Regions from separate parts of the Heyndrickxia sp. NPDC080065 genome, predicted to be linked through region 1. Evidence: riboswitches for the same ligand, from Rfam matches in the RefSeq annotation. Region 1 holds a riboswitch; the other holds the start of a gene.
What was found. A riboswitch is a leader RNA that binds a small molecule or an ion and turns the genes downstream of it on or off. The one in region 1 is predicted to bind magnesium.
Positions count from the first base shown of each region.

Region 2: linked by a shared signal. The riboswitch ahead of ACQKP0_RS12090 (magnesium transporter CorA family protein) and the one ahead of mgtE (magnesium transporter) in region 1 are both predicted to bind magnesium.

Region 1 is NZ_JBNNWS010000012.1:3,694-18,992, forward strand. It holds gene mgtE (magnesium transporter) at 87-1,427, opposite strand; M-box (ykoK) riboswitch at 1,704-1,869, opposite strand; gene ACQKP0_RS15220 (helix-turn-helix domain-containing protein) at 2,054-2,908, shown strand; gene ACQKP0_RS15225 (VOC family protein) at 2,964-3,341, shown strand; gene ACQKP0_RS15230 (class I SAM-dependent rRNA methyltransferase) at 3,653-4,849, opposite strand; gene ACQKP0_RS15235 (ABC transporter permease subunit) at 4,907-5,887, opposite strand; gene ACQKP0_RS15240 (ABC transporter ATP-binding protein) at 5,880-6,794, opposite strand; gene ACQKP0_RS15245 (GDSL-type esterase/lipase family protein) at 6,791-7,594, opposite strand; gene ACQKP0_RS15250 (DUF4349 domain-containing protein) at 7,914-8,819, shown strand; gene ACQKP0_RS15255 (DUF975 family protein) at 9,162-9,794, opposite strand; gene ACQKP0_RS15260 (LysR family transcriptional regulator) at 9,900-10,787, opposite strand; gene ACQKP0_RS15265 (Gfo/Idh/MocA family protein) at 10,911-12,023, shown strand; gene ACQKP0_RS15270 (TetR/AcrR family transcriptional regulator) at 12,175-12,783, opposite strand; gene ACQKP0_RS15275 (MFS transporter) at 12,908-14,110, shown strand; gene ACQKP0_RS15280 (MFS transporter) at 14,285-15,299, shown strand, end outside.
Region 2 is NZ_JBNNWS010000009.1:13,277-28,575, reverse strand. It holds gene ACQKP0_RS12170 (sigma-70 family RNA polymerase sigma factor) at 1-231, opposite strand, end outside; gene ACQKP0_RS12165 (helix-turn-helix domain-containing protein) at 642-1,070, shown strand; gene ACQKP0_RS12160 (HIT family protein) at 1,223-1,648, opposite strand; gene ACQKP0_RS12155 (hypothetical protein) at 2,154-2,561, opposite strand; gene ACQKP0_RS12150 (sporulation protein) at 2,620-3,132, opposite strand; gene ACQKP0_RS12145 (arylamine N-acetyltransferase) at 3,292-4,104, opposite strand; gene ACQKP0_RS12140 (SDR family NAD(P)-dependent oxidoreductase) at 4,491-5,435, opposite strand; gene ACQKP0_RS12135 (MFS transporter) at 5,713-7,011, opposite strand; gene ACQKP0_RS12130 (MFS transporter) at 7,028-8,248, opposite strand; gene ACQKP0_RS12125 (hypothetical protein) at 8,674-8,823, shown strand; gene ACQKP0_RS12120 (hypothetical protein) at 8,983-9,378, opposite strand; gene ACQKP0_RS12115 (hypothetical protein) at 9,554-10,111, opposite strand; gene ACQKP0_RS12110 (hypothetical protein) at 10,162-10,317, opposite strand; gene ACQKP0_RS12105 (hypothetical protein) at 10,416-11,102, opposite strand; gene ACQKP0_RS12100 (magnesium transporter CorA family protein) at 11,192-12,145, opposite strand; gene ACQKP0_RS12095 (magnesium transporter CorA family protein) at 12,184-13,134, opposite strand; gene ACQKP0_RS12090 (magnesium transporter CorA family protein) at 13,156-14,091, opposite strand; M-box (ykoK) riboswitch at 14,391-14,564, opposite strand; partial or broken gene ACQKP0_RS12085 (S-adenosylmethionine decarboxylase family protein) at 15,213-15,299, shown strand, end outside.

The DNA of each region.
Region 1 (15,299 bases):
TATAACGTAAAGCAAGTTTATTATAAGAAATAATATGGGTCAAGGAAATAGTTCTTCCTTGACCTTCAAGGAGAATAATGACGTTACTAAATATGAAGCAATATTTTTGCTAATGTAAAATAAATAATCAAACCTGTTCCATCGACTAAAGTCGTAATAAACGGACCAGAAACAACAGCAGGGTCAATTTTCAATTTATGCAGAATCATAGGTAAAATGGCAGCTACTGTTGATGCCCAAATGACAATAAATAGAGCGGATATGGCTACAACAGCACCGATGTTAATGTCTACTCCTAGAAAAAATGCTCTTATTAGTGCAACAACCCCCATTGTAATACCAAGAAAAAAACCAGTTGCTACTTCTTTTCTAAAAACTTTAAACATATCATTAAATTGTACTTCTCCGACTGCCAAGGCACGAACTAATGTCGTTACGGTTTGTGATCCAGTATTACCGCCTGTTCCTATTAACAAGGGAACAAAAAAGGCTAGAGCAATTTGCTCAGATAATGTGTCTTCATAATGTCTTAGTACTGTACCTGTATAAGCTTCTGCAATAAATAAAATTAATAACCAGCCAATTCTTTTTCTAAACAGACCCCAAATAGAGTTTTTAAAATACGGCTCAGCTAATGGCTGGCTTCCACCTAGCTTTTGAAAGTCTTCTGTTGCTTCTTCATGAATAACATCAATCAAATCATCAACGGTAAGAATTCCAATCATTCGCTGATCATGGGCTACTACCGGTATAGCGACAAGGTCATAATTTGATAAAATATCTGCAGCTTCTTCTTGATGTATATCAACTGTTACCGAAATAGGGTCTTCTTGTATAATTTCTCCTAACTTTGTTCCTGACTTTGCTAAAATAATTTCTTTCAACGAAACAACACCAACAAGCTCTCCACGGCTTCCTAACACGTAAATGTATGAGACAATCTCCGCCTCATGACCAACTTTTCTAACGTGCTGCAATGCTTGATCAACCGTCCAATTAATTCTTGCTGCAATATAATCAACTGTCGCCAACCTTCCTGCCGTATTTGGTTCGTAATTCATAAGTGTATTAATTTTTTTTCGATAATCATCAGGCAAGAATTCCATTAATTTTTTTGCCTGATGCGGGTGTATCGATAAAAGCAAATTTACAATCGTGTCACTAGACATCTCATTTAAAAGTGATGAAGTAAATTTATCCTTTATACGATGCAAAACTTTATACTGTAGCTCTGGCTCTAAATATTCAAGAATCTCTGCCCCTAATTGAATTGGAACAATCGAAATAAACACTAATTGTTCATCTTGTTCTAATTCTACTAATATTGATGCAATATCATATGGTTGTAAATGAGATACAAACTCATTAATATTTTCTAAATTTTTTTCTTGTAAAATTAATTTGAGTTCATGGATTTTGTTTTCCATCATCTTTCCTCCATTCATCTTACTTACTTCGATGCAGTGAAAAGAGTTCTCAGTGATATGAAAGACGAAGACTGAAAAGCCACTTCACAATCTGCACGATTTACTATATTTACATGTAACATACTGGGCCCCTCGTCCATCAACATCACCTCCAAGATTAAGGAAAAACAAAAATAGCCTTTATTTCTCAACAAGAAGAAATAAAGGCGTTTTGTGATCATCAAAGAACCGTAAAAGCTACAATGTTTCATAAATAAACAAAGCTTTTATGGTTATCACCAGTTTCCCTCGTTGAGCTTTAGCACTGTATAGCATAGGTTTAATAACCAGCTACGTTAAGAAAGACCTTATCTCGACCTTTCCTGTTGACCCATTGGCGTCTCTCGACATTTTTGGGCAGCAGCGTTTCTCTATACAGGAGCCTCACCTAACAGAACTTAGATTAACTATTAAGCTATTTACACTATATGCTTCATTTTTTAAAACGTCAACAGCATTTGTCCTATATTCCTATTTTTAAAGAAAAATTTACATTTTTCATGTTTTAGTAGAATAATTAAGATTGTATTTTAAATTTACATAATTTTGTATACTATAATCAAAGACCATATCTTGGAGTGGGTAGCATGAGGAAAGATTCATCGAACTTTTATTTACATGAAAAAAGCAATGAATTTTATTGGGAAGGTAATGGACAGCTTTCCATTAAAACGTTTACCAATGGAAAAGCACATTACAAAACGAATAAAGGCTTCTTTGCAGTTGAGGAGGATAGATACCTCCTGCTAAATGAAGGACCATACACGATTTCTATTGAAGAAGATAAGGAAGTTGAGTCATTTTGTATTTTTTTCAAAGATCAATTTGCAGAGGAAGTTTTAAGAACTATATATGATTCTACCGAAAAACTGCTTACCGATCCTTATAAAGATAACACTCCAATTGGTTTTTTTGAAAAAACATATCAAAGTACTCTCCTATCGAATCAAATTCAACTATTTAAAAACAATCTGTCAATGTTTCAAAATGATTTGTTATGGAAAGAGGAACAGTTTTACAAATTGATGCAAACCGTTATCGGTGTACATCAAAATACATTGAAAGAAATATGTTCTTTAAGTGCACTAAGAGCCTCTACCCGTGAAGAGATCTATCGAAGGATAAATATTGCACACGATTATATTCGAGCATTTTATCATCGACCGATCACTCTTCAAGATATTTCAAAAATTGCTTGTTTATCACCGAACCATCTTTTAAGAAACTATTCCGAAGTTTTCGGGAGCTCACCTCATCAACACATAACGGAATTAAGACTTTTAAAAGCAAAGAAACTGCTGAGAAATTTAGAATACAGCATCACTGATATTACCTTTGAAATAGGACTTAACAACCCTGTTTCTTTTAGTAAAATGTTTAAAAAGCATGAAGGTATGTCTCCAATGCAATATCGAAAAAAAGTGATTATGGATAAGAATTAATGGTATCTCTGTTTTATCATAAAAAGAGAAGAAGAATTTTAGAGGAGAGATGAAATTGGAAACAAACACAATACAAAAAGTAGGACAAATAGGTGTTCCTGTGAAAAATTTAGACCATGCTATTTCCTTTTATAAAGATAAATTAGGACTGACTCTACTATTTAATACGGATAATATGGCATTCTTTGATTGTAATGGTCTTCGCCTTCTACTTAGTCTTCCTGAAAAGGAGGAGTTCGCTTATTCTAGTTCAGTTATCTACTTTCAAGTAGAGGATATAAAGAAATCATATGAAGATCTAGTAAGTAAAGGCGTCACATTTATTGATGAGCCCCATTTAGTTGCAAAAATGGGACAAACAGAAACCTGGATGGCATTCTTTCATGATTCAGAAAAAAATACTCATGCATTGATGAGTGAAATACAAGTATAAAAAAGAAGAATCGAAGGATACAAAAGTATCCTTCGATTTTTTATTGATTTATATTCTTTTAGTGAATTGAAACTGGTTCTCTTATCCCATATTTTTAATAAAGGCTGTTTTTGTAAACTTTGTTGCTCTTGAACAAGGAGTGGTTGATTTCCACTCCAGGATGCTCGCTTTCCGCGGGGCTGGCGGTGAGCCTCCTCGGTGCACGCCTCCTGCGGGGTATCACCTGTCCCGCTGATCCCGCAGGAGTCTCGCACCTTCCATTCCAATCAACCCGTATATCAACAGTTTGCGTTTTCAAAAACAACAATCTTTTAAAGAAGAGCCTTAATAAAAACCACTTTTAAATAATTACCTTCCGGAAACTCCTTAATTGTTCGGAAATCATCTGGTAATGAAAATTCCTCTAAAAGCTTGTATTTTTTGCCCATTTCTTTGAATGCTGTATCAATAAATCCTTTAAACTTGCCCATTCCAAAAGAGCTGCTATTTGTTGAGGCTACAATAACGCCATTCTTTTTCGTTATTGCTATCGCTTCTTTTAGAAGGTTTTTATAATCCTTTTCTGCACTAAACACATACTTCTTGGACCTTGCAAAACTTGGCGGATCAAGGATCACCATATCAAAAGATAGTTGTTTTCTCACAGCATATTTGAAATAATTGAAAACATCTTCAACTATGATATCCTGTGCTTCATAATCGACTTGGTTAATACTAAACTGTTCGATTGTCTTACTTAAGCTTCGATTAGCTAAGTCCACGCTCGTAGTTTTTTCAGCACCGCCTAGAGCGGCGAACACCGAAAATGCGCCCGTATAGGAAAATGTATTTAATACCGTTTTTCCTTTCGCATATTTATCTCGAATGGTTCTTCTTACATCTCTTTGATCTAAAAATACCCCAACCATGGCACTTTCGTCTAAATATACAGCAAAATTTACACCATTTTCCTTAACAATGATAGGAAATTGCCCTCTTTCACCGGTAACAAAGTCGTCATCTTCTATGTATTTTCCTTTAGTATCAAATCTTTTCTTCTGATAAATGGCCTTGTATTCAGCAATATTTTTCAACGTATTAATAATTAAATCCCGGAATTGGTAAATTCCTTTACTATACCATTGGATTAAATAGTAACCATTAAAGTATTCTATCGTTAATCCGCCTATTCCATCACCTTCACCATTAAAAACACGAAAGGCATTTGTGTCCGGATCGTTATAATAATGCTCCCTCTGTTTAAATGCCTGCTGTATTTTCCTGTCAAAAAAATGCTGGTTGAACTGATCATTTTCTTTTTGACTAAGGATCCATCCATAACCCTTGTTTTGTTTGCCATAATATCCTTTAGCAATAAATCTGTTTTGTTCATCAACAAGGCGAACAATGGCACCTTCTTCATTCAGATCATTTAAATTAAGAATGGCCTCCTTCATAATAAGTGGATAACCATTTCTGTATTTATTAACAAATTTCGACTTCACTTTTAAAGCAATTTCTTTTTTCATTTTTTCATCCTTTTTTCTTTATATAAAAATTTTCGAATCAGATGCGGAATCTAAACTCTAATATACATCTCTTTTTGTAAAAACAACAAACGAAACAACTAATGAAAGAAGAAGCCAGATCAAAAGAACTAGCATAGAGAAACCTAAAGTCATCCCTTCAATTGGAGGACTTGAACCATTCACATAATTAGTCAGCTGTAAATTGACCATAAATAAATATTTCGCACTTTCCCAAGAAGAAACCATATTTATTAGTATAGCACCTGCAATTAACGAGGACAGCATAATCCCCATTACCGCTGCCGTACTACGTAAAAGTACCGACAACATAAACGTTAAACTTCCAACGACGACACAAACAAACCAAACAAGGCCAAATTCCATTAATATATATTTCCATTGTGGAATAAGGTGGACATTGGAAGTAATTAATTCATCACCACGAGTAGAAAAGCCCGTCAGCATTGGCATACTCCACCCACCATAGCCAAATACTATGCCTGAAATAAGAAAAGCGAGAATCGCCACACACAGTACGATAAAAGAAATCGAATACAACATGGCAATATATTTACTCAGTAATATTTTCCACCTTTTAACGGGCCGGGTTAAGAGAAGTTTAATGGTACCTCCGCTTGCTTCAGATGAAACGAGATCAGCTGCCACGACCATGACTAATAAAGGCAATAACAAACCGATCGAATTTTCAGCGAAAACTCTCATAAAAGTAGGAGCTCCGGGAGTATTAGGATTGATGTTATGATCAAGATAGTATTGTTGCTGCCCCAACCTGATTCTTAAATATTTCTCAAAATCATTTGGAATCCTGCTGGAAGCAAGTCTGTTTTGTATATCAACAATCTCTTGCTGAAGCTGAACTCGCCAATCAGTCGTCCCCATCTTTTCTTGTGTTGTCTTTACCTGCTTATATTGAGCGTAAGTGAATATTGGGACTAGGAAAGCAACGATTAATATGATAACGAACAGCCGCTTCTTTCGAAAAAGCTTTAATTGTTCATTATAAATTAAATTATTCAATATTATTTCCTCCCGTCATTTCTAAGAATAAATCTTCTAAAGCGGGGAGCTTAGTTTTAATTTCATTCACTTTTATATTTGCATCAACCAACTTTTTATTCCAATCAGGTATATTCTCTGCAACATTCGGAGTGATTAAAGTATTGTCTTTCCCATCTTTCACAATCGTCTCCTCTTCTAATAACTTTCTTGCTTTTTCTAATGGATCTACCTTCCAAATTACTTGTTCTTGTTCAGCAAGCAGGGATTCAACGAAATCTGTTCGAATAATTTCTCCCTTAGTAATGATTGCCACCCGGTCACATAATAATTGGATTTCACTAAGTAAATGTGAAGAAACAAGAACACTCAATCCTTCTTCTTTTGCTAAAAAGCGAATAAACTCTCGCATTTCTCTTATACCAGCTGGATCAAGACCGTTTGTCGGTTCATCTAAGATAAGGAGATGAGGATTTCCTAATAATGCCTGAGCAATCCCTAGTCGCTGACGCATGCCAAGAGAATAGGTTTTTACACGATCATGAATACGATTTGTTAATCCCACTAATTCCGTAACTTTATGTAGACGTTCTCTCGATATAGAAGGATCCATCCTTGCAAAGTATTCAAGATTTTCCCAGCCGGATAGATAGGGATACATTTCTGGATTCTCAACGATACACCCAAGATTTTTCATGGCATCTTTAAATTCTGTTTCAACATTTTTCCCAGAAATATAGATGGCTCCAGAAGTTGGCTTAATTAACCCAACCAGCATCCGAATCGTAGTCGTTTTTCCTGCTCCATTTGGCCCCAAGAATCCAAATACTTCACCAGGTAATACTTCAAAATTTAATCCTTTAATGATTTCTTTCTTCCCGATCGTCTTTCTTAAATCCTTTACTTGAAGTGCAGGCACTACTTTCATTTTGACTTCTCCTCGCTAAATGTAATAAGGGAAGCAACCCTCTCACCAATTAACTTATATCCCGCAGCATTCGGGTGGAATTTATCATTAAATAAATAATCATTTACATTCAGTTCAAACATATCAAATGTTGGTACGTAAACGATTTTTTTATAGTTTGAAGCAAGATTTGCAGAATCAAAATTCCATTGTCTCACTACCTCAGAAGTGAGCTTTGATTCTTCCATATCAATAAAGGGGTTGTATAATCCAATATGGAAAATGGTTGCTTTATTATTAAATGAACGAATGGTGGCATATATCTGTTTAAGATTTTCAAGATAAGGCTTCTCTAGTTTCTTCCCAAAGTTCAGATTTAAATTGAATAGTGCTTGTCCTCCTTGAAAAAGATCATTCCCACCTATCGTTAACAGAATAAGATCCGCATTCTCTATTTGACGTTGAATTTCTCCATGTTTCAATTGAGAGAGAAGCTGTTTTGAGGTTTGTCCTTTAATCGCACTGTTCGTTAACATCAATTTCTTGCTGGACTTTTTCTTGAGATCATCCATCAAATAACCAATATATCCCTTCCCTTCAGGATCCCCGGTTCCCCGAGTTAACGAATCACCTAATGCAGCAATGTGAAATTGTTTATTATTTTTAGATTCTGGAGTGATCTTCTTTTGTATCTGATTCGGAACATTCGTACTTTTTGCCTCGATCCATTGATTCTTCATTACCAAGCCTAAACCTAAAAGACAAAACAGAGCAGAAACAATAGAAACGAATGAGATCATCGTAATCAAATGTTTTTTCATTTAACCATTCCTTCCCATAATTATTTTAGGTTCTTTTCTTAAAACCTTATTGCTAAAAAGATATTAATCACTTAAGGAATAGTACCCTTTCGGAAAACAGCTAATTTTAAATACAGAATACCAAAGTAAAGGATAAATTTGAAATTTGATTTTCACTACTTTTAGAAAATATTTTGGTTATATGTATATTGTTTGTATATATATGTACAAATTTAGCATATATAGCTAACTTCTATTTCACGTAATTTTGTAACTATTTTGTTATTTTTTCGTCGTATATTGAAACTAAGATAATTTCTAAAAGAGGACGTGAATAAAATTGAGACGTTTTTGGAAAGGAGTTGCCATACTCATTATAACCATGGCTGTCTTGGCAGCTTGTAGTAGTAATAGTAAATCTGATAGCGGTAAAAAAACAAAAGCTTATGATTCTTCCATGGAAAACACAATAAGTTCTGACAATGCTCCTGACGAAACTAAAGCGGAGTCGCAGAAGACAGGGAATTCTGAGGCAAAAGTTCAATCTCGAATGGTAATCTATAATGCAAGTATAGAAATGGAAGTAAAAAAATTAACACAAGTTCAGGATCAAATTAGTAAAATAGTGAACCAAATGGGAGGCTACATCGTTCAGCAAAATTTGAATCAAGATAGTGAGGATCGTCATGAGAGTTATCTGATGGTCAGAGTTCCACAGAATGAATTTCAATCCTTTTTAGATAAGGTAAAACAGTTAGGAATGAAAACGAAAAATCAACAAATTTCTGGTCAAGATGTGACTGAGGAGTACGTAGACTTAAAATCCCGAATAAAATCAAAGCAACTAGCGGAAAAAAGACTCACCCAATTTATGAATGAGGCAAAGGATACAAAAACATTATTGGAAATTTCCAATGAATTAGCAAAAGTTCAAGAAGAAATTGAAACGATTGAAGGTAAAATAAAATATTTAGAAAACCAAACTAATTTATCTACAGTAAATATTACCCTTTTGGAAAATAAAGTAGTTATTCCAGGGTTAGAAAATGATCAGCAAAACACCTGGGAAAAAACGAAAAAACAGTTTATGAAAAGCATTAATTTCATAATCTCCTTCTTTTCTGGTCTATTCATCTTTATCATTGGATATTTTCCTGTGATTATCCTTTTAGGATTAATTGGGGTAATTATCGCGATTGTTATAAGGAGAATGAAAAGAAAATCAGACAATACCATTGAAAAATAGCGAAGTGTGGGGATGCATTCCCCCACACTTTGTGTTTGGCTGTTTTCGTAAAGATTGTTGCTTTTCGTAAACAGCTCCAAATACTTAATTAATTTTGTTTCGTGCTCTTTTCTTCATTCCATACTTTTTGTATAAGTGCTAAAACAACCGTAAAAATCCAACTAGATATTTACTATGTAAAATCTCTGCCTTTTTTTCTTGTTACAAATAGCAACAAATTATTAGAAAAGAGCCTTATGTTTTGTTGATAAAATGGCTGTAGAATATGCATGAAGTGATTTCTTTACGAAGTAAACTAGATGAACGAAAAAACCTAACTACAATAATGTTCAACAAAGTCTATTATTTTGAAAGTTGATCATAGAATGTGGCCATTGAAGCATTAAAATAAGGAACGAGCCAGATAAATCCAATTCCCAAACTAATTATACTCAGTATCGCCCATCCGATAAAACTTAATTGAAGAAGGAATAAGTCCCATTTATGACCATCCATTATTCTCCGACTTTCGGTGATAATTTCATTCAACGAATATTCTGGATGATCTTTATAAATATAATAAGATTGAGAATAAGCTAAAGTTTTAATAATTCCTGGAATGATTAATAATAGAGTCCATAAAAAAGTATAAATCCACATTAGGACAGGCAATCCGATAGACCTAACAAACAACTTTCCATTTGAAAAGGGTATAAAAAGATCCCTTATTTTCGCATTTTCCTTTCGCGCAATATGCAGAAAAACCCAGTCACTGCCGATAGTAATTGGTATTAGAAGTAAAGTAATAATCCAGCCTAAAGTAGTAACCCACCCTGGTTCATTGTTTACCCAATTATCATAGCTGCCACTAAATACAATTTCAATCAACCATGGAACACCAGCATATATCACACCGCTTATAATACTAATTAAAATTGCAAAACCCCATCGATTTTTTAATGCAAACCTAGAATCCCTTTTAATTCCACTGATCATGTTCTAATTAGTCCCCCCTTTACTTTATTATATTCGTTGACGGGGTAAATATTTGTCAATTTTCAAACAATCACTTCCTATAATTCAATCCGGAAGATTTATCTATTATTCAACAGCCGATTCATTGACCTTAAAAGTATTGGTGTTTCTAAGTGAGTTATTTAACTCAATAAACTGTTTTTCTATAGGTGTAAATTCATGATTTAGACGAGTAATTAAATACAAATCGACGTATCTATAAGATGATGGAACGTCTAAATAATTATTGATGTTGTAGCGACTTGCTATGCGCTTAGATACTAAGGAAATTCCCATACCCATCAATGCAAATTGTACTAAAGTTTCTGGATCGCCCACTTCAATGATTTCACCCTGTTGAATTTTCGAATCTATAAAAATATTACGTAATAATGCGAGATACAAACACTTATCTGATAATACAAGTAAGTTTTTTCCGTTTATATAATCATCAAATATCGTATATTGATCTATACCTTGGCCTATTATAACCAATTCTTCATATCCCACTTTTTTATAACTTATTTTTTTATTGTTTAGCGATCCAATCGTATAAGCAACATCGATTTTTCCAAGAAGAACTTGATTTTCAATATATTCTGTTGAACCTGTTTTTAATGTTACCGATAAATCGGGGTATGTTTTATTAAGTTTATTTAAAGCACTTGAAAATTGAGTTCCTCCGACTGATATCATAGTACCAATACTGAGTTTTTCATCATGTTTTTTCATGATATTTTCAGTTTCTTCCCAAACGAACAATAATTTCTTAAATTGATGATATAATTTTTCTCCCTCTTTCGTTAGTTTTACTCCTTTTGAATTTCTGATAAACAGTTCTTGATTATAATGAGTTTCGATTTTTTTTATTTTTGCAGTCATATTGGATTGAAGGTGATTCAATTTAATTGCAGCAGCAGATATACTTTTTAATTCCGCAACTGAAACAAAAGCTTTCATGTTTTCAATATCCATTAATATTTCCCACCCATCAAAAAAAGTGATATAACCATCATAACTTAACATTTAAAATGATGTCTAATTTTAATTATACTTGGTAAAGATAATCGTTTCTATAAAGGTTTGGAGGGATAACTAATGAAGAACAAAGTGATAAAAGTAGGGATTATAGGTGGATCTTTGAATAATCAATGGGCTAGTAAAACACATATTCCGGTACTAAAGGAACACCCTTTTTATCAAATAACGGCGGTTGGAACATCAAAAATGGAAACCGCAAAAGAAAGTGCTATGATGCTTAATGCTTCCCATGCTTTTACAGATTATAAGGAATTAGCACAATCAAAAGATGTTGATTTGGTAGTAGTTAGTATAAAGGTTCCTTTCCATTATGAAGCTTCAATTGCAGCCATAGAAGAAAATAAACATATTTATTGTGAATGGCCTTTAGGTATAGATACTATGCAGGCTGAAAAACTGGCAAAATTGGCAGATGACGCGAACATTCATCATGCGATTGGATTACAGGGAAGGCAATCTCCAGAAATTAATTATTTAAAGCAGGCAATCAAACACGGGGAAATCGGCAGGGTCATCTCTTGCACTATGCAAGTAGCAACACAAGGAAAAGGAGGAATAACTGATGAAAGTAGCAGTTACCTTTTAAAAAGAGAAAATGGGGCGAACCTTCTTACAATCAACGGTGGTCACTCGCTTGATGTGCTTTGTTATATCTTGGGTGATTTTAAAGAATTATCAGCTGCAATGAACATCCATTATACAGAAGCCGTCATACAAGAAACAGGTATAAAGACACCAAAAAACACAGCTGATCAAATTTTAATACAGGGGACACTTATTGATGGTGCTTCGGCCTCTGTACATATTCAGGGTGGAGTTTATCCAGCTTTTCAATTAGAGATTAGAGGGGAGAAAGGTGTTTTTCGTTTAACACAGAATAATTCCTCAGGTCATGTACAGTTTGGCAATCTCAAAGTCGAAAAGATTACACAACCTAATTGTTTGTTAAATACTGAAGATGTTTATTCTGAAGAAGTAAAAATATCCTCAGTAAAAGATAATGGTGCAAGAGGCTATGTTGAAAATGCTTATACTATTTTGGCGGAAGATATATTTGAACATAAAAGTCAAATTCCGAACTTTAATGACGCTGTCAAACTGCACCGGTTGTTAGATGCAGTTCGGAAATCTGCAAAGACCGGTAAAAAAATACTCTTAAAAAATGAGTAACAATCTTAGGAACAGTATATCTTTTATTTATAAGGGCCCTGGCACATGCCCATCAAGCTTAAGCAAATTGTTATCCTAAAAACGAAAAAAACGCTATTCTTTCTGTAATATCAAGAAAGGATAGTGTTTTTTATGTGTAGCGAGGTTTTACTTAGCTAGCAGACAATGCATCCCATATGCTCATCAATTGAGTTATGGCAGCATCAATTTTCTCGTATGGAACACCGTCCTGAGCTTGTGTCGAAATTCCTCGAAGAAATGTTTCAAATAAGATTACCAGCATGTGTATATCCGTAGAATCAGGCAACTCTCCATTCGCTACGGCCCGTTCTATACAATCCTTAATCCAATCGCGAACTTTTTCTCGTTCCTTGTAGAGCATATCTCGAATATGTTTTTGCTCAGGCGAACAGTTTACAGCGGACAAAACCAATAGACAGCCTTGAGGGTGTGACCTCTCTGTCTGCATCCGTGCCGATCGCCGTAATCCCTGTTCGATGGCTGCTTTCGATGTCATCTTCGTATCGCAGAAACTTTCCGAAACCTTTCCATAAGTAGAGATATACTGTCGTATCGCTTCACGAAACAGTGCTTCCTTGGACTCGAACGCAGCGTAAAAACTTGCGGGAGATATACCTCCCATCGCAGCCCGCAACTGAGCAAGTGAAGTGGATTCAAAGCCGTGTTCCCAGAATAGAAGCATTGCGGCAACAACAGCCTCGTCACGATTGAATTCGCGGGGGCGTCCAGTTCGTGGCATAAGATGACCTCCTTTATTAATTATATAATAGTCGTTCCAGAAGTCCTTGACAAGTGGATGTGGTTGAATTTAATATATGGAATGAACGTTCCATAAATCAACTCATCTTAAGGAGGAAACTAATTTGTCTAATTTTTCATCATCTAGGGGTATGGTTCAATCTGCTAATACTCCTGCACGACTTCCCTGGCTTGCACTTCTAGCGCTTGCAATGACAGGATTTATCTGTATTCTTACAGAAACGATCCCAGCTGGGTTACTACCGTTAATCGGAGAAGGGCTGCATGTTACAAAAGCGATGGCTGGGCAACTAGTTACACTTTATGCTATTGGCTCACTTGTAGCAGCAATTCCATTCGCAATGTTTACTAGCGGGTATAGACGTCGTCCGCTACTTATCACCAGTATTATGGGATTCTTAGTATTCAACACAATTACAGCCTTGTCGACCAGCTATGCTCTGACACTTATCGCGCGATTTTTTGCCGGTGTTGCTGCTGGCGCTGCTTGGGGAATGATCGCCGGTTACGCACGGCGTATGGTACCGGATCCCTTAAGAGGGCGTGCCTTAGCTGTCGCGATGGTAGGAACGCCGATTGCTCTTACATTCGGAGTGCCATTCGGTACCTTGCTCGGTGGCTTAATCGGTTGGCGTGCCGTATTCGGACTCATGTCTATTCTGACTCTTGTTTTAATTGTATGGGTGCTCTGGAAGATTCCGGATTTTCCTGGGCAAACTGTAGAGCAAAGAATGACAGTTGGTCAGGTGTTTGTTTTGCCCGGCATACGTCCGATTCTCATGGTAGTGCTTACTTGGATGGTGGCACACAATATTTTATATACGTATATTTCGCCATTTCTTGAGCTTTCCGGACTCGCAGGAAATGTCGACCTAGTCTTGCTGGTTTTTGGATTAGCTGCGCTTGTCTCCATCTGGATTGTTGGTCTGTTGGTAGACCGCATGTTACGACAGCTTGTACTGATCAGTCTAATCGTCTTTGCGCTAGTAGCCACAGTACTATGGGTAGGAGCAGCATTGGAATCCATCGTTTATTTGGCAGTGGCTTTATGGGGACTTACTTTCGGAGGTGCAGCCACCCTGTTGCAAACTGCGCTTGCTGATGCAAGCGGTGAAGAAGGTGTTGATGTCGTAATGCCTATTAATGTCACTGTATGGAATTTAGCAATTGCTGGTGGAGGCATAGCCGGTGGTGCTTTGCTAGAGATTGTTGGTGTACAGTCGTTTCCAGGAGTGCTGTTGATGTTGCTGCTTGTTGCTTTGATAATTGCGTGGAGTGCAAAGAGACACGGTTTTCCACAAAAGTAATGAAAATCCATATGCAAGAAAATGAAGCAGAATGGAAATTGGTCTGTTTGTTTTAATTACTAACTACCTTTTGTTAACGGAAGAGAGCTTAAACAATAATAAAAAATTTCCAGAAATCAAAATTATGCTTATTTTTGTACTGTTTGGTAAATAAATAAATTTGGAGTTGATTTAATGCCTTTTGCAGTTTTCATACTAGGTTTTCTAATTTTTTCTCAAACGACATCAGAGTTTATGGTAGCTGGAATCATGCCCTCTCTTTCAGAAGAATTTGGGGTATCCATTGCGGCGGTTGGCTACCTTATTTCAGCTTATGCGGTGGGGATGGTGATAGGCGGACCAATCCTGACAATTGGTTTACTGAAAGTCTCGCTAAAAAAAGCGCTGCTGGCCTTAACGATTGTGTTTCTTATCGGACAAATGATTGGTGCCATTGCTCCTAACTATGAGGTGATGATGGTAGCACGTATCATTACGGGCATTGCTTCCTCTGCAAGTATTGGAACTTCCATGGCAATCGCTTTTCAACTTGTTCAACCTCAATCACGGGGCAGAGCTGCTTCGATTGTTTTAGGAGGCTTAATGATCGCAACTGCTGCTGGATTGCCATTTGCTATGCTGTTTGATCTGTACTTAGGATGGCGCTTCAGTTTTTGGGCAATTGTTGTCTTGGTATTTTTAGCAGCTATATTGATACAATTCTTTATTCCATCTATTGTGTCAAAAGAACAGAAAACTGTAAGTGTTAGAAAAGAACTTGGATCATTTAAGAACTATCGTTTATGGGCTGCATATATGACGAATTTGTTTATTATAGGTGCTACCTTTGCGGCATTTAGTTACTTTACGCCTATCCTAACCAATCTCACAGGATTTAGTCTAGAAATTGTTCCATTTATTTTGGGGATTTATGGAGTAGCCACAATTGTGGGAAATATCATTGTTGGCAGATTAGCAGACTTGCATATGATGCCTACATTAACAGTTGGTCTTTTCATCCTGACAGCTGCCTTAATTCTATTTGGGTTCTTTGTAGAAATTCCGGTAATTTCCATCATCACAGTTATTGTCATTGGTTTAGTCGGCGTATCGATGAATCCTGCTATGTCGGCACGTGTTATCAGTGTTTCAAATACAGGAACTCTTGTAGCTACTGTGAATAATTCCATCATTAATCTAGGCATCTTGA
Region 2 (15,299 bases), on a different contig from region 1:
CATATCAATTGCATGGTTTACTGCAATTCTCGTGATCCATGTTTTGAAACCTTGATTCTCGTATTGGGGGAGAGAAGCATAGATTTTCAAAAACACTTCTTGAGCTGCATCCTCGGCATCCTGCTGGTTCCGTAGAATCGCAAAGACCGTGTGAAAAATGTGCATCCGATACTTTTCTACTAATATCCGAAAAGCATGATCATTTCCATTCTTCACCTTCTCAATAAGCATTGCATCCAAAAACTCTCTCCCCCCTTTCCACTCTATCTACCATCATAAACGACAGATACGATCCAAACCCCTACACTAAATAAAAAAATTTTTTAGAAGGCTCTTTTCTTATACTTTTTTGCTATTTGAAACAAGGTATAAGAAAAGAGCACGAAATCAATAATCACTAAAATTCTAAAAATCCAACAAAACAAATAAAATGAATGTATGTTGTTAATTCATACATTCAATAAAACAAAACACACCATTTATATAGGTAGATGTTTTTCAATTAAAGCCTCCGGACAAGATCAAAACTTCGCAACCATCTAGTATCAAACATTTGCTACTATTAGGTTACATCGTTCCACCTTGCGATTCTTACATTATTTTTAAAACTATAGTAAAAAAAATACAAAGGAGTTGAAATCATGGAGTTTGCAAAAAAGCTAAAAGAAGAACGTTTAAAACATAATTTATCTCAAGAGGATTTAGCCCGTGAATTAAACATAAGTAGGCAATCTATCTCCAAATGGGAACTTGAAAAGGGTTATCCGAATATTGAAACACTCATTATTTTGAGTGACTTATTCAACATAAGCATTGACGAATTAATTAAAGGAGACAGTTTTTTGAAAGAGAAAATTATCAAAGAAGGAAAATTGGGGGAACTAAAAATGACAGATCAATTCAAATGGTTATATGTAGTGAGTTCAATTTTAGTAGTAGCTTGGCTTTTTATACTTCCCTGGTACAATCTATCGGGTCTAACATTAAGCATAATTAATCTCATAGGTATTATTTACTTTGGAATTGTCGTTAACTACGTCAAAAATAACAAGAAAAATTTTTTCAATTAAATATCGCCAAATAAAAAAGGAATTGTCTTAATGACGTAAGTAATTAGTTTTGAAGTAGAAAATACAGAAAAACAGTCAAAATATTAAAGGTTTTTGATATGTTTTTGAAGAGAAAATAGCAATACAATTAGCAATCATAAAGGTATTGGATTTTAATCCAATACCTTTATGGCTTCTATGATGTTTCTTTTTGTCTCATCTAATTTAGTCCCTACTTCATAGTGGGTTTCTCCGTCTTCTGTATAGAAGTCTGCAAAGTTTTGTCCTTCATATCTCGGAACAACGTGCATATGAAAATGTGTTAATTCATCAAAAACTCCTCCGTTTTGACATATAGTAATTCCATCAGGATTAAACAATCTTTTTATAGCTTTTGATATAACCTTTGATGCCTTAATTAACGAATTTGCGGTAGTTTCGTCAAGTTCATCAAAGTATCGAATATGTTTTTTAGGCAATATCAGAACATGTCCTTCGTTATATGGATTGTGGTCTAAGATGCAACAAACATATTCGTCTTCAAATACTACATTAACGGTCACTTTTTTATTTGCTAATTTACAACCTAAACAGTTCATTTAGGCTCCCTCCCTTTAGATGCTTTTTAAACTCAATTATTAAGTTTTACCATAATAGAGCCCGATTGTGGAAGATTTCAAAAACGTTTATTTTTCTGTTTAAAAATCTCCGATCAATGCTTTATGTTCTGGTTTTTTTAGTCTTTTAACACTTACAAAAATACCCAACACCAAATCTATAATCCTCACATTATTTTTTTTTTAACATTGAATACTTTCGATAAGCTTTATAGAAGCTACTACGTAAAGGAAAGCGACTTTTTATGTAGTCTTATTCAATCAAATGGCCCGTTTGTGGAACAAAAAAAATCCTACATATCAACTCAGGATTTTCATAAAAATCATATCGAATAGAGAACAAACGTCTGTATATAATGAAGGAACAAGTGTTCGTATTTCGAGGAGGGTTTATTAATAACTGTTGAATCTCCTTTAGAATAGTTTCTGCAGTATCCCTACTAAGGGATACATTTTTGGTTTCAATATCCACTTGTCATATCAGCAACTATTTATCAAGCTGATACGAGCAGACTAAATCTTCTGATTTCCATTCGTACTGAAGCTTTAATTCGTTTCCGCTGCGGTCGGCAGTCATAACGAAAGGATCCGCTTTTGGCTCATGCAATATAACCCGAATCTCGTTTCCTTCTTCCTCATACTCCCCGAACCATATTTGAGTATAGTCATACGTTGTTTTATGAGTTGTTTTATGAGTTGTTTCATGAACAGATAAAGGGCTCTTTTTGGAAGTAGGATCGTTCAAAAATTTCATCTCTGAAAAGCAAGCTGGAGATTGGGAACCGTCCATAAGCTTCCAGTTCCCCTCTAATTTCAACTCTTTTTCATCATTACAACCAACCAGCATGGAAACGGCCAATAGTACAGCCATCATTCCTACTACTGTATTTTTCATCAATACCCTCCTCCCCTTAAAATGGGGTTTTCAAAAATTTAGTCAACTGTTGATAGGGTTATTGTTTAACTGTATGATCCATCGATTTGCTTTTTACCAATACAAAGGAATAATACCCAATATAATATACTGCTAATATGAAAAATACACCTAGAGTTAACGGATCTCTTCCATACATTTGCGGAGTCATTTGAGGCTGTGTTTTCGATAAGGTATACACTTCAAAAATCCGATATAAAAATCTACTTAAAAATAGAAGTAAAACAATGGATTCAATCCATATATGTGTTCGATAATAGATGATCTCATTCTTCTGCTCAAACGTGCTATGTTTCATAGCGTAAAATAATAAAACCAGACCTAAAACCACACCAACGAAATCATATAAAAATGAGATCGGATGTAAGGCACTAGTTAAAAGCAACAAAATCACTACTATAGAAAAAATTGTAATGCGTACAACAAGCCTTCTCTTTTTTAACGGCTGAAATCCTATCGAACGCTTTATCCTTCGATATAAAATTAATCCAACGACTAAAAAAGAATATAAATATTGCGGAAAAATGTGCAAATAAATTCCTGCTTTCTATAGTTTTTGATAAACCTTTCTGTGGTGCATACCTAATCGCAATGCACCACAGAATTTTATTAGGATCAACAAAATTATTTTAACAAAGCCATTTTGAAAATTAAATGGTTTCATAAATTTTTCCTTTTTAGCTTATATTATTCATTTTCCAAACAACGCGACACCACGTTCACTAAGAAATTGAATCGATTCATCCAGCGAATTTTCATCTATTTGATAGACTTCCTGTATGGTCGTTTTCCATTTATCGATATCGCGCATTTGAATTTCTCGAATATTACGGTATGTCATTACCTTGATTGATCGATCTCTTAAAAAATAACACTCATGTCCATTAAATCTAACAGCTGTAATCCTTCTCATCGTTGTATTTTGATCATCATCAATGTATGATTTCATAATATCTGACTGAATATCTTCTTCTGTTAATGGACACCATTCTATCTCCTTCTTAACAAAGGACTTGCCATTTGAACGACGGTCGATTTCGAATCGATCCGTTGATTTTTGAATAAAAATAATTTCCTCACCAAAGCCATGCAAGACATGTCTCCTCTTCGCCTCCAACTCAACTGGCTTCATAATAGGAGAGCCATAGCCGACATCGACATAAAATTGACGCTTCTCCAAAGTTACCATGATCGCTAAGTGTCCAGGAGTCACCCGAACTAACGAGACAGGAAAACCTAAATGAGATAAAAGCCGGGAAAAGTTAATGTTCAATGTATAACAAGTGCCGCCCCAGCCTCTTTCAATTAAATTTTTAACAAATACATCTAAAGCTGGAACAAAGTTTGTTTTCTCTTTATAATAATGAAATTTGCTAAATGTTTCGTAAGGAATACGGGATAGGTGCTGCTGAATTAATCGCTGTAAATAATTCAGTGAAGGAGATTCTATATCTATTTTTAAATATCGTAAGTAGTCTTCGATTAACTGTTCCAAATCTACCACTCTTTCATGAAATATATCTTTTATCCATTCTCGCAAAAAGTGGGAAATCCTGCAATATAATCGAGTTTAATAGTATAAAATGTATTGAAAACTTAATTATAATTTAATTATTATATTTTCGAATTTAAAAAACGTTGTTTTCACTGAACAACATTTATAGAAAAATAATCTCTTTTTAATAGAATTTTAATTTTTCAGCAGTATAGTGGGTATTGTAACAAGGATTCGATGATTCATTCCTATTAATCAACGCAAATGACCGTTTGATTAGTTACCCCCTTTTATACCCTGAATATATCCGGCGAATAGCCGGACTTTTTTTTGCTCTGATGATTGATGAAAAGGCTGGATGATGATACAGGCAGCGAAGTACTATGGATCAAATCTTAATTTTTAGTTAGCTGGGTGCTTATCTCCCATATTTTTTCAATGTTATCTGTTTCAGTGGCGTATCTTGGATAACAGCTAGATCCGAATATTTGTTTTACTCTCTCTACTAAATTATCTTTATCACCTTTAGGCGGTTGGATCATTTCCCTTTTATGATTGATTAATTGACCTGTGGCATTCTTAAATTCATCTGATGTGCAAATATGGAAATAGTTATTAGCCATTTCGGCTGGTGGAGGAAAATATACATTCTGGATAGTAGCAATAACCTTCCAAAAGGATCTTAATTTTTTAATTGTTTCTTTTGACATCCTTACACCGTTTATTTGTAAAGCATTTACTTTTATCCCGCTATTTTTAAACTCATTTGCCATTTTAAAAGTCAGCATTAATAATGCCATTTTCGAGTCACCGTACATTTTATACACACTATAAGGTCGACTCTCTTTAAATTCACCGTGTAGATTATCAAAATCTATTTTTCTCTTGGGATCAAAAAAATGTTTGATGTTTGTCGTGCAAGCGTTGAGGATTCTCGGATCTTCCGATTTAGCAAGGTAGTCTAATAATAGATTGGTCATCAAGAAAGGGCCAAATGTATTTGTGGCGAATGTCAATTCAATATTTTCAGGACTAAGTTGATATATTTTTTCGCCATGATTCATATATGCAGCATTATGAATTAATATGTCCAATTTTGGATATCTATTTTTATATTCTGAACAAAACTTACGAATAGAGTTAAATGAAGAAACATCAAGTTCCATCAGCTCAACCTTCTCATTTTTTGAAGCTTCGATAATTTCCTTTTGAACAATTTTACTAATCTCGATATTGCGGCAAGCCATGATAACGGTGTAACCTTCTGTAGCAAACTTTAATGTCGCAGCTTTCCCTATTCCAGAATTTGCTCCTGTGATAATAACTATTCGTTCTACCATCCCACACCTTCCCATTCATTTTTTAGTTTAATTCTATTTGTAAAATTGTATTAATATGTTTTTACATCTCTTTTAGCAAATTCATCTCGGAACCAAATCGCAAGGTCAGAACAAGCATCCTTCTGTACCTTTCTTTTTGGGGTACCATCTGCAAAACACGGATATACAACATTAAGAAGTTTTAGACAGAAAAAAGCCGATTTTCACCACTCTAAGGGTATAACCGGCGTATATAATAAAGACACTTCCAAATGATTCTGTTAGACAAAAATCTATTTTATAAAGCTATGTTTTCTGATTTATTGATTTTACGCTTGCTATGGTACCATATGCCGACTGGGATCAGTAGCAATGAAAGGAAACCTCCTGCGAGGGAGAGTGTGGCATAACTGGAATGAGCTACAACCATTCCTGAAAGTGCTCCACCGGAAGCGCCAGCTAAAGCAATTAATACATCAATTGTCCCTTGAGTTTTTGCGCGTGACGATACAGCAGTCGAATCCACAATGAGAGCTGTCCCGCTAATTAAGCCGAAGTTCCATCCAAGCCCCAGCAAAGCAAGAGCGGAGATAAGTCCCCACATGGAATCAGCCGGTGCAACTGCTGCGATAATTCCTGCAGCAAGTAAAGTACCACCTGAAGCAAACGACATTGTAGTGCGGCCTATCTTGTCAACAAGAATACCTGTCACAAGAGATGGAAGGTACATCGAGCCAATATGAAAACCTATTACTAATCCAACATCTCCTAAACCATGACCGTGATGCTTCATATGTAATGGAGTCATTGTCATAATAGCGACCATTACGATTTGGGTTAAGATCATTACAATAGCCCCAACAATAATTCCCCGATTATTAGTTGTTTTCACGTCTGATAAGTTGCTCTCATCTTTCTGAGTATTAACAATTGCCTTCGCTACAATAAATGGGTCCGGACGAAGGAGACTCCAAAAAACCAGCCCCGCAAAGATGTAGGCAGCCGCAGCTAGCATAAAAGGGCCAGCTAGTGCAGGGACACCAAGTGATAAAGCAAATCTGCCCATTACATCAACTAAGTTTGGACCTGCGACGGCACCAAGTGTAGTAGAAACCAATGCAATACTGACGGCTGTTGCCCGTTGTGTTGACCTTGCTAGATCTGTACCTGCATAACGTGCTTGTAAATTTGTTGCTGAGCCTGCACCATAGATAAATAGTGAAACGAGCAAAAGTATAATACTATGACTAATTGCCGCAAATATAACCCCTATTGCACCAATACCACCTGTAATAAATCCTGTTGCCAACCCTAAACGACGCCCGTAACGCTGAGTAAGTCCCCCAATAAGCCATGCAGCCAAAGCTGAACCCAGCGTGAACAACGCTGTAGGTACGCCTGCAAAACTTTCATTGCCTAGCATATCCTGAGCAAGAAGCGCTCCGACAGTGACTCCTGCCGCAAGTCCTGCACCACTAAAAATTTGTGATAAAACTACGATAAGTAACGTTCGTTTATATAGGCGTTTCTGCATATCTGGAGAATCAACATAATTTTGCAGACGCTTTTCTTTTATTCTATTAAGTTCATAGGACATCTCTCAGAACCACCTTTTATCCTAAAATTGCATTTTGTTTTTCTTCAAAATATCCAGATTTTGAAGGAATAAACACTGTAACTAAGAGTACGGCTGCAAATAATACTCCGACACCAGAGAAAATAAGACATACCGCTTGGAGAGAAAACCATTCAGCCGCTAATCCAAGTAGCAAAGTTAACCCAATTTGAATAAGACCTTGAATCATATCTGTGATACTTCCGAACCTTCCCATTACTTCAACTGGAACATTACTTTGAAAAAAGGTTGCATATCCTGAATTCGCAAATGCCATAAAGAAGCCTAAAAATATAAATGCTAATGTTGCTGTTATAAAGTTAAAAGAGGCATAGAACAAAATATATCCGATTGATGTTAAAAACATTCCAGCACCTATAAATAGTTTTAGTTGCACCTTTTTTGCTGCAATGGCTGCAACGGCAGCTCCTGTTAATGAACCAATCCCCGTTATACTGACAATTAAGCCATAATCTCGATCAGACAATTTCAAATGCTGCTTTATAAAAGTCACCTCTTGAGAATCGACAGCAAAGCCAATTAACATAGCAACCTGAAACAATATGTAAACAGATATAAAATATTTTGCTGCTTTCGCAAATTCTTTAACTGCTTTCCAATCGTTTACAATCGTTCTCCAATGTATCGGTTCTCTCACATTCTTTAAATCCTCATCTACATTAGGAAGAAGATAGATAAAAAATGCACAAACGATAAAAGAAATCGCATTGATCATAATACAAAGCTCTGTACCAACGTACAGGATTAGTACTCCTGCAATCGCTGGACCTAATAAAAATGCTCCTGAATTAGTCATACTCATAAATGAATTAAATCTTTTTCGATTTTCCTGTGGAACTAATTTGGTTATGTATACAGTTGAACTCGGTCCGAAAAATGCACCTGCAATATTAATCATTAAGAGTAGTGCATATATCGCCCATAAAGATCCAATAAAAGGAATGCAGAATACAAGAACTCCCCTAATGATGTCAATAACAATCATTAACTTTCTTTTATTTACACGATCAATGATACTCCCAGACCAAGTATTCGTAATTAAAATTGCAATAGGTCTAATCATGTAAAGACCTGCAACTGCTGCTGCCGAGCCAGTTAAATTTAAGATTGATATATTAAGTGCAATTAAGTAAATCCAATTGCCTAAATAGGATACACCAATCCCTGATAATAATAGAATCGGATTCTTCCAGCTCATTCACTCATCCTTTCTCTTTCCTCTAAAAAGAAGACTTTGTTTCAATTTTATTGATAAAAATACCTGTGAAGCGATTTCTATATGTAGTATAACTTGCTAATCACGTGCTATAAGGAACAACATTTGTTGTAACAAAACCAAGAAGAAATACTTTTACTTTTTATCCCAGCACTCCAATTCTTGATAAATTTTTACATATATTAATAATATCACCCCAAATTTACTGAAAGTAAAATAAAATATGAATATTATAAGGAATTTTATGTGTTGAATTTTGATTTCCTTACTTAAATATTAAAATCTTGATTTGAAATAAAGTTGCGACGTTTTCATGATAAGGGTTCTTGATTTTATAAACGGGAACCCTCCTTATCAAAAACGATGGTTAATTGTACAATTTTATAAAATAAAAATGGAGGGTTCTAATGATTGAAAAAATTTTTAATACAGGATTTGTTAATTTAAATTATGCAGAAGGTAGTAATCCATCTAACCTATCTCTACTGTTGCTTCATGCAGCTACTTCAAGGTGGCAATCATTTCAATCCATAATTCCTGAGCTTGAGGAAAATTAGCATTTATTCGCGGTAGACTTACGAGGTCATGGTAAGCCCATTAGTGGAATTTCTTCAAATAAGATAAAAAAGAAGCGAACTTTTAACGAGTGAATATCGATAAAAGTTCGCGATTTTTTGCCGATTACTCGACTAAGTTTCAATAATGTATTAGTAATCCTATAGTAAGTTACAATATTTCTTTTCCAGCCTTATAAATCTTTTATCAAAAGTCTTCCTTTTTAGAAAATATTTCAATACCTCTCTAGCCTTTTCTATTTGATTACATTCTATATAAGCAGCTACTACACTTTCAAATTCTTTTTTATAAGGAAAAGTTTCATGAAAGTTTTGGAATGCATGTTCAAAATAATATAAAGCTTCGGAAAATCTATTATTTTTTGTATACCACAATCCAATTATAAACATTAAATCTCTTTTTTCAGTAGGTAAAAGTTGTAATTTTTCCAATGAACTTAAATAAAGATTAATTTCTTTCCTCTTTAATCCTATAATGTGTAAGAAGTATCCCCTTGAAACCACATTACCATATGTTTTAACTGTTGAAAAATACATTTTATATATTAAAAACATGAACTAAGATATACTTAATACATACATAAAAATCATGACTTTTCACCTATTTTATATCCGATTTAGTAGATAATCCCTAGCTTTTCTAAGCGCATTATCTATTTTACTTCCTAGCCGATCAATATAAAATTCACAAAATTTAAAATGGTCCAATTCCTTAATATTTAACCATGTCGGTAAACAAGAGATTAAACAGTTTTACTTCACCCTTCTCTATCACTTCTGTTTCAACATCAACTATTTTTTTATTTAAAATTTGATCTTCTATAAATGTATATCCTAACATTTCCATTTCTTTGTAAAATTCAAACGATTGTACAATAGATGATTCAATATATTCTCTTTTAAAAGTCCAATTATTATTTATCTCATTAATAAAAGAGTAATCATAAAAAAGGGTATAGAATTTATCTAACAAACTAACAAATACGCGTAAGTCTTTTCTTGTTCCCCCTAATCTTTTTATTAAAATAATATCATCGTCTAAGATGTCCTGGTTATTATGCATTAATATTTTAAAATCAATACAATCGATATTCTCTTCATTTGTCCAATCTATAATTTTATATTCTAAAAAGGATTTAGTAAAATGATTTAATATCAAATCCTTTTGAATAGTTGAATAGTTTGCTTTTTTTATATTATTTATTTCTACAATACTATTCTCTTTATATAGATTTATTATCTTTTCTATTTTTTTGTGAGAAATAGTCATTTTCTATTATCTCCTTTAGATGGATTTAACAAACATCATAACATCCATATTTAAAAGCCGATCCGTTCAATGGGCAGAGGAGAAAGCTGGAAAACTAATTGGATGAGATTATCCCAAGAAATAGTAACTAAGAGAATTCTACGATAAAAAGCGATGAGGGTAAACTCTTCAGAATCGTCAATCGTAATTATATTGTATTGAAACAATTTCAAAACCTCGTACAAGTGCAAAATATGTCATTACAGAACGCATAAATCATCAGGCGTTCCTTTCGATTGAAGAAACGCCATGATTTTTCTAAATGTTATTCAAATGGATGAAACTCAATTGATTTTTCTCGATACATTTTATTACGATACTCATACACAATAATAACTTCACCAATAAAACTTGCTGGAGAAATTTGTCCCCCCATTTTAGCAATTAGGTGATTGTCTTTTGTTTCAAAATCAATGATATTACCAAAGAATATATCTTTAAATAAATGCTCAGGTTGAATTCCTAATGATTTTACATCAATTAAATATTTTTTATCATTGATTTGTATTTCAGCTTTATCTGCTGATAACTTCGTTTTTACATTTTTTAATACGATTGCTATTGGGTTATCAACAAGAACCTCCACCGGAACTTCTTGCCTCTGTTTTTTTTGTATGTGAAAAACATGAGCTTCTTGTTCTAACACACCTGTTCCATACCCTTTGGTTAAAATGATGATAAGCTCTTTTTGTTCATCACCATTAATATCTTCCAAAAATATTTGTGGAGACCATGCACAACTTGTTGTGTTTATCCAGAAAGGTCTAGAAAAAATAGCACCTTTAAAATCAATTTTAAAATCTGAATATACCCCATCCCTCTTTTTAGCATAGAGGATAATATCTCCATTATCCGACTTTGCCACCGTATCATACCCATCTATCCTTGCTTCGGCATTGATAGAAGCAGCACAAAATGAAACAGCTATTATTAAAATAAGTATTTTTTTCATAAGAAAACACCTCATTACAAGTGTTTCCAAATTTGGTTACTTATTGCATAATCCTAGCCATTTACAAAAAACGACTACAATCATTCTTATTAACGGGAAAAATATTTCTTTTTGTAAAATACAAAAGTAGATAGACCAGTCAACAAGACTGTACCGCTAATCACATACCAAAACGCATTCGGATTATCTTGATAAGGTATCGGTACGTTCATTCCGTAAATACTGGCAATTAGCATTGGCACTGACAAAATAATCGTAAGTGCCGCAAGCAGCTTGAGAACTCGGTTTACGTTATTTTGGATGACATTCCCATATGCATCCATAACATTATTTAAATTAGCTTGATTAATTTCCGTCACTTCGTACGCCTGCACCAACTCGATTAACACGTCGTCTAAAATATCTGCATCGTCTTCATACAGTTTGATGTAGTTCCCGTGTAATATTTTCTGCATCGTGAATTTCATTTGTTTTAAAGATGTTACCATATATATCAGACTCTCGTTCAAATTAAGCAGCGTATACATCTCACGATTACGATATGACTTAGCAAGTTCCTCTTCTGCCACTGCGATTTCCTTTTCAATCGTTGCCAAAAAGCGAATATATTCCCGCGCAGTCACGCTTAATATATTTAATGTATTACGCGTTTTCATATGTGTCGCAGAATGAGTCACCTTTCCGTTAAAAAAGTCCTGCATAAAAGGAATATCTTCATTGCAAATAGTAATCAGGTGATCTTGAGTGTGAATGATCCCCATAGGAATCGTCCGATATTTTACATCTGTATTTGAACTATCGACATCTAATCGATCATAAGGTACGTGAATAACGATCAAAACTGCCCCATCTCGCTTCTCAATTCGCGGTCTTTCGTCCATATCAAGAGAATCAATGAAAAAATCTTTTGGGACGTTAAGTGTTCTAGCCACTTTGTTTATTTCTTTAGAAGTTGGCTGGGCTAAATGAATCCAACTGTTATGAGTAATGTTTGACGCCCTTTCAATCTTACCTTCAGATGTACTTTTGTATATAAAGAGCATTTGTCACACATCCTTTCTTATGCACGGTAGCAATTATATTAAAATCGTAAAAATTTTGTTTTATAGAATACGTATACAAGACCTCCACTAAGTGCTGCCATAAGCCCCATAGCTACTATAAACATGAATGGTTCTTCTTCATAAGGAAGTGGAACGTTCATCGAAAAGATACTTGCAATAATAGTTGGGATTACTAGCACGAGTGTAAGCGTAGTGAGTATTTTCAAAACACTATTTAAGTTATTATGAATGATAGATGCATAGGCATCCATCAGCCCACTCAAACTAAGACTGCGCATCTCTATCACTTCAGCCGCTTGTTCAAGATCTACTAGTGCATTATGAAGCATTTGCTCATCCTCTTCATAAAGCTTTATATCTTGCCCTTTGGAAAGATGCTGAAAAACATTTTTCATCGCACGCAAAGACGTTGAGAAATATACGAGACTTTTATTAATGTGAATCAAACCAAATAGCTCGCGATTATTATGTGATTTTTTCAATTCTTGCTGCAGGCGACCAACTTGCCCGGTAATACGTTTGATATAATCAAGATAAGATTGTGCAATCGCCTCAAATAATAATAAAGTGATCCGTGTCTTCATATGTGTTTGAAAAAAGCCGTACTTTCCTGAAATTAATTCTCCTACTAACGGAATGTCCTCTTTTGTAACCATCACCAAATGACCTTTCGCATGTATGATTCCAATTGGTATTGTTCGATAAGGGACCTCTTCATACAACCGTTCCTCATCTAGAGCAATTGGTGCATTGAGAATGATAAGTAATGATGAATCATCTCTTTCAATTCGTGGCCGCTCATTAGCGTCTAATGAATCACGAATGAAATCTTTGGGAATACTAAGTTTTTTTGAAACTTGGGAAATTTCGTCATCTGAAGGAGCAACAAGATAAAGCAATGTATTATACTCCATATCGGAAACCGTCCGCACTTGACCTGATAATTCGCTTTTATAAATCTTAAGCATCTCCATTCCTCACTTTCTATTCTAAAATAGCCGTATTTTATAAAATATCCAGCCAGTCACCAAGCTCATGACTAGAGAGAGTGACATAAGAACTGCAAGAGCGTACTCTCCATCTTGAAATGGCAGCGGGAAATTCATCCCATACATAGCTGCGATCACCAATGGAAAGTTCCCGATGACCGTAAACGCTGTTAATACTTTGACAACTGCGCTTAGGTTATTTTCAATCGCAGCAGAATATGCATCCATTAAATTACCTAAATTCGTGTTAAAAATTTCAGATGTATCAAATGCTTGCTGCATCTCAATCAGGGCAGCTTGCATCCATTTTTCATCTTCCTTGTTCATGTAGAAGGTTGGCACCCTCACTAATTTCTGCATCATCACAAGATTGATCTTAAGCGCCTTTGTGAAAAAACCGAGACTCTTATTTATATTAAGTAAAGTGTACACTTCACTGTTCTTAATCGATTTTTGTATCTCTTTTTCCGCTGCAATGATTTTTTGATTAATATCATCAAGGGAATGTAAATAATAACGCGCAGATACAAGTAATAACTGTAAAAAAGCATGTGTTTTCATATTCGTATAAAATTGTTTTACAAGTTCTTTGCTAACTTCTTGTAAAATCGGATGATTGACTCGACAAATGGTAACAATCAAATCGCTCGTTTGAATGATACCAATCGGAACTGTCCGGTATGGTACTGCTTCACCATCGGCCATTTTTAACGGCACATTGATGATAAGCAGCAAATTGTTTTCGTTTTTTTCAATCCGGGGGCGTTCATTGGCATCGAGGGGATCGCGGATGAAGTCGACAGGTACTCCAAGGCGACTTGCAACGTAATGCAACTCCTCTTCCGCTGGTTCAATAGGATGTCCCCAACTGCCCAGAACGCTTTCGGACTGTTCTTGAAGCAGCCCTTTTTCGTCGCTTTTATAGATGTTAAGCATCGAAACGTCCTCCTTATCTGTTGGATGAAAACAGATTTAAGTTCTTCACTACTACTATCTCCATCGGCCATACTTGGACTTTCTATCCTGACCCCCTCCTTTCTCTTGTAAAATAAATTCGCAATTGGTTGCTTGAAGGATTTAAATCGCATTGTTCCAGACCATTAAAAAACAAATTCGAATGGATAATTCCCTGCAAATCCAAATGGATTTTTCTCCTTCTGTATTGCTATTTTTAGAAATGAAAAAACCCTCCAGGAGTCCTAGAGGGTTGAATGAACGCACGAAAAAAAGCATTTCAACTTCCCCCTAGTCGAGTTTTGGCACTATACAACGTAAAGAGATTGCTTCATCTCTTAGCCACCTTAAGAAAAGCCTTAATCCGGCAGTTCCTGTTCTACCCATGGGCATCTTTCGATATTTCTGGGCAGTGGCCTATGTTTGTATAGGAGCCTCACCTAACGAGGAATTATTCAATTCCATGCTATCGTAATCCCGGTTTTTTTATTTGTCAACCATAAATTTTGATTTTTTCCAAAAGTATTTAATATTTAATTATGTCAAAAACCTTATGGTGCTAGGCTTCAATTGCTCCATTAAAAAAGTTAGCTAAAGGGCAAAATTTTATTATTTCTTAATTGTCAAAAAGAAGATTAACAAATACATACGCGAAACGTACGATTTCGTGTTCAGCATTTAACATAATAAATTGATAAAGTGGGGATATGCACCATTGACAGTTGTTGTTGTTACAGTCGACGGAATTTAAAAAAACTTGTTCGAAAAAAAGTGGAGAAGAAGGTCATTGATGTGGCTGTATCCATATTCTCCTTTATCTTTAACATGAATATATAAAAGTAGCAGCTACCGGTTGGCCTTTCCTAAAAATGGAGGACACCGAAAATGACATACTTGTAACGGCTGATCTTTGAGGAATCAAATTTGAATGGATCAATAATGCCGTTTTTTTACAAAGACTCTTTTCTATAACTTTGTAGGTTTTGAAATGAATAATTGTACTTAACAAGTTCATGCTTAGGAAACGTTACATTGATAAGAAAAGATGCCCAGAAACAAAACCTTTTGGGTTTTAAATATTTTTACGATACAGCTAAAATAACTTACCAAATCATGTGATTGAAGCCGCAGAACGATGTTGAGCAACTGTATTATCTGCTCCGATTAAGCAGTTCGAACCGTGCTCGTTT